Regions from separate parts of the Nonomuraea sp. NPDC050680 genome, predicted to be linked through region 1. Evidence: predicted binding sites of a transcription regulator. Region 1 holds the regulator's gene; the other holds the start of a gene.
The links. Region 1 encodes LexA, which represses DNA repair genes until DNA is damaged. Its sites were predicted from a motif close to TCGAACANNTGTTCGA; they were not measured.
Positions count from the first base shown of each region.

Region 1 (2,401 bases):
CCAGCCACAGGCGCGGTCTTCCCTGCGCCGCGGTCCGACGGCTGAGAGGCCCTCTGCCAGACGACCCGCCCCCGGCACGTACGCTGCCTCCCCCCGGACGGCCGCCGCTGCCGTATTCGGGACGACCCCCGCCCGCGCGTCCAGGCCGTGCCCCGCCTTCCCTGCCCAAACGGCCTCCGTCTCCACCCTCGCGAAGGCTCCCGCCCCCAGTCCGTAGACGGCCCACATCCCCGGTTCCGGAACGGGTCCCGCTCGCTATCCCGAAACGACCTTCTGGTCCCGGGGCAGCGGACCCCCGACCGCCAGGCCCCGGACCGGCCGATCCCGGGCCGACAGACGCCGGGCCAACAGACGCCGGGCCAACAGACGGCGGGCCAACAGACGGCGGGCCAACAGACGGCGGGCCAACAGACGGCGGGCCAGCAGGCCCTGGACCGACGGACCCCGGAGCCCGGTTGTCATAGTTGTCACATTTATTCGGGCGTTCGCGATCTGGTCGGTCGGCGGAATCGCCGCCCCGGCAACCGTCCCCCCGGTCGTCACCTGTGTCGCCGCCCCCTGCCATCGGTCGCCGGGTGGCGTCTGCCAGGAGGGTGAGTCGCTTGACGTCGTCGCTGGTGGCATCTGTGATGGTGGTCGCTCGCATGTTTGACCTCCCAGCCGTCCCGGCCCGAAAAAAGGCCCAATAAAGATCGGCAAATCGAACACGGTGTCGATCGAACTCCCGTACGATGTTGTACACCAAGCTGCCAACAATTTCGAGGAAGACTCGAACAATTGTTTGAAGATGATCTTCAACAGCGATACGGTCGCTGTGTGCGACACGAAGACCACGGACCGGGAGATTCGCCGGTGAGGCGGGCCGCCGGGCGAGGAGGCAGATCATGAGCGATCGGGATGACACCAACGGGGTCAGTGACCTCGCGGTGCGTCGGCGTGACTCCCTGGGACTGACGCCCAGGCAACGCAAGATCCTCGAGGTGATTCGCGACTCGGTCCAACAGCGGGGCTACCCGCCGTCCATGCGCGAGATCGGCGAGGCCGTGCAACTGACGAGCACGTCCAGCGTGTCGCACCAGTTGACGGCGTTGCAGCGCAAGGGCTACCTGAGACGCGACCCCCACCGGCCCCGCGCGCTCGAGGTTCGTCTGCCCGGGGAGCCCGCGCTCTGGGTCGATCCCGACACCGCCAATGAGTCCGACGCCCCGGTGAACAGGCCCACGGCCGCCTATGTGCCGCTGGTCGGCCGGATCGCCGCTGGCGGCCCGATCCTCGCCGAGGAGAGCGTCGAAGACGTCTTCGCCCTGCCCAAGCAGTTGGTCGGTGAAGGCACCCTCTTCCTCTTGCAGGTCGCCGGTGATTCGATGATCGACGCCGCCATCGCCGACGGCGACTGGGTCGTCGTCCGCCAGCAGCCGGTCGCGGAGAGCGGCGACATCGTGGCGGCCATGATCGAGGGCGAGGCCACAGTGAAGACGTTCAAGCGCAAGGACGGCCACGTCTGGCTGGTGCCGCACAACGCCAACTACGACCCGATCCCCGGCGACGAGGCCAGCGTCCTCGGCAAGGTCGTAGCGGTCCTCCGCCGCCTCTGACGCCGCACACGCTTCCGGGCGCATGAAGATCATGCGCCCGGAGCGCTGTAGGTGTGTCTTATGGGTGGTCATGGACCATACACATGTATGACGGGTATCGACCGTACGGGTGGCTGATGGGCATGGCAGGAAGACGCCACTCCTGTGATCCACGAGCGGTTGGTGCTGTTTCACCACCAGCCACCTCCTGGGCCTGCCATCGACGAGCGTCCGAGCATTTCGGCGAAGCTGTTGCTCTTGGTCGACAACGCATCTACCAGGGGCTTCTCTGCTTGTAGATCTAGCTCAGGAGCTCGCAATAAGCCTGTGACCTGCCGCTTCAGGGCGAAAAGGGCTCGCCGAAGTGAATATCTATTGCCGCAGATGCAGAAATTGGTGCGGCGCGCGGTTAGGTTTATGGCGTAACCGATGAACGTGGACCCTCGCTTTCCTCGGAAACGAGCACTGTGATACTGTCGTTCTCAGTTGCAGTTGTGGTTCCCAAAGACTTCAAGTGCCCTCGCCGGCGTCCTGTGCCGGTGGTGGCACTTTTGTATTGCCGGTGCTTTTCCGGACGGGGCAATCATCGCGGCGACGCGAGGCTCGCACGGAGCGAGCCTTACGGGCACTGCCCCGAAGGAGATACAAAATGGCTACTGGCACAGTGAAGTGGTTCAACGCGGAAAAGGGTTTCGGCTTCATCGAGCAGGATGGTGGCGGCGCTGACGTCTTCGCCCACTACTCGAACATCGCCGCCCAGGGCTACCGCGAGCTCCAGGAAGGCCAGAAGGTGAGCTTCGACGTCACGCAAGGCCAGAAGGGGCCGC
Region 1 is NZ_JBFAIF010000007.1:181,875-184,275, reverse strand. Features, by position in the region: gene lexA (transcriptional repressor LexA) at 885-1,595, shown strand; gene AB0H88_RS25215 (cold-shock protein) at 2,224-2,401, shown strand, end outside.

Region 2 (2,401 bases), on a different contig from region 1:
CCAGTGGGTGGAAGGTGCAGGTTGGTGCCGTGAGTGATCACGTGGAGTTCTACACGATCGGCGAGCTGGCCCGTCGCACCGGGTTGCCGGTACGGACGATCCGGTTCTGGTCCGACTGCGGCATCCTGCCGCCCAGCGGCCGCACGGCCGGCGGCTATCGCCTGTACGACGAGGCCGCGGCGGCCCGGCTCGAACTGATCCGCATGCTGCGCGACCTCGGCATCGGGCTGGAGGCCGTGCAGGACGTCCTGTCCCGGCAGGTCACGGTGGCCGAGGTGGCGCGGGTGCACCTGCGGGCCGTCGACGCCGAGATCCGGGCGCTGCGGATGCGCCGAGCCGTACTGCGCGTGATCGCCGAACAGGGCGGCACGACCGAGGAGACACTGATGATGCATGAACTGGCCAGGCTGTCCGCCGCGCAGCGGCAGCAGATCATCGACGAGTTCGTCGACGGCACGTTCGCGGGGCTCGATCTGGACGGCGACGCCAGGATCGTGGCCGGGTGGATGCGGGAACTGCCCGACGAGCCCGCGCACGGCCAGGTGGGCGCATGGGTGGAGCTGGCCAGGCTGGCCACCGACACCGACTTCCGCCGCCGGCTGCGGCGGATCGCGCTGGCGGGCCCGCAACCCACCTCTGGTGACGATCTGCGGGCGGCGGCGCTGGAGCACGTACGGCCGGCGCTGGCCGATGAGGTGGCGCCGGAGTCGGCCGAGGGCCTGCGGATCCTCGACCGGGTCGTCGACAGCTCACAGCGGGGGCCCGAGCTGCTCGCATGGCTGGAGACCGTCGCCGACGCCCGGGTCGAACGGTATTGGGAGCTGATCGCCACACTCAACGGCCGCGAGACCGCCCCTGCCGCGGTGCCCGCGCTCCAGTGGCTGATCGCCGCCCTGCGCGCCCACCGCCAAGCTGAACCACTGACAACGTCAGATTAACGCGCCCCGTGCAGACGCATTCGAGGTGACATGTCCCCCCGGCGTGACACGCCGGGGGTGACACGCCGGGGGTGACACGACAGCAGCCTGGACATCACAGAACACCCGGGTTTTCGGGAGGGGCGTCAGAGCGAGGCGGCCAGCGCGAGGGCCGTGGCGGCCTCGTGCTGCAGGACCATGATCAGCAGCGTGGCGACCAGAGTGGCGATCAACAGCCAGCTGATCAGGATGATGACCGTCGAGCGGCGCGGCCTGCGCCGGCGGCCGGACTCCCCGTCGACCCTCTCCTCGCTGCGACGAGCCCGCTCGTTGAACGACTCCAACCTCGCCACGAGTCGCGGATCGTCGTCGACGAGGTGCTGCTCGATCTGCGCCAGCATCCGCTCCTCGTCCTGCGACCAGGCCATGGGTGCACCTCCGGAACGCAAGCTCTGTGCCGGGTTTCTGCCCAACCATGAAGATCATTAGCCCCCGCCCAAGCAGGTAATTGCCACCTCTTTTCATTTGCGATCATCATCGAACCTTTGTTCTAATCATGGGATGCGCTGGGACAACCTGCGCCTGGCCGACTCCGGCCAGGACGATCCGGCCGTGCCGCTGTTCGCCCGCGGCGCGGTCACCCGCACGTTCGACACTCCCGAGTTCAAGGGGATGACCTTCTACGAGATCCATGCCCGCTCGATCATCAACCGGGTGCCGGCGGCCAGCCGGGTCCCGTTCGAGCACACCATCAACCCCTATCGGGGCTGCGGCCACCGCTGTGTCTACTGCTTCGCCCGCAAGACCCACCAATATCTCGGCCTCGACGCCGGCGCTGATTTCGACTCGAAGATCGTGGTCAAGGTCAACGCCGCCGAGCTGGCCCGCAAGGAGCTCGCGGCGCCCCGCTGGCAGGGCGGTGCCATCGCCATGGGCACGAACGTCGATCCCTACCAGCGAGCCGAGGGCCGTTACCAGCTGATGCGTGGCATCCTGGCCGCCCTGCGCGACGCCGCGAACCCGTTCTCGATCCTCACCAAGGGCACGCTCATCCTGCGCGACCTCGACCTGCTGACCGAGGCCGCCGAGGTCACCCAGGTGAGCGCCAGCGTGTCGGTCGGCTTCGTCGACCCCGATCTGTGGCGCTCCGTCGAGCCCGGCACCCCCGCCCCGCGCCGACGGCTGGAGGTCTGCGCCACGCTCAACGACCACGGCATCCCCTGCGGCGTGCTGATGGCGCCGATCCTGCCGTACCTCACCGACTCCCCCGACCAGCTCGAACGCACGGTCAAGGAGATCGCCCAGGCGGGTGCCACCCACCTGGCGCCCATCGTCCTGCACCTGCGGCCCGGGGCGCGCGAGTGGTGGCTGGGGTGGCTGTCGCGCGAGCATCCTCGGCTCGTGCCGCGTTATCTGGAGCTGTACGGAAGGGGGGCGTACGCGCCGCAGGCCTACCAGCAGCGCATCACGGACCAGGTCAAGGA
Region 2 is NZ_JBFAIF010000009.1:185,982-188,382, reverse strand. Features, by position in the region: gene AB0H88_RS28735 (MerR family transcriptional regulator) at 30-938, shown strand; gene AB0H88_RS28730 (DUF3040 domain-containing protein) at 1,064-1,345, opposite strand; gene AB0H88_RS28725 (Rv2578c family radical SAM protein) at 1,479-2,401, shown strand, end outside.
Region 2: the regulator LexA is predicted to act here: its motif matches at 1,455-1,470, upstream of AB0H88_RS28725 (Rv2578c family radical SAM protein).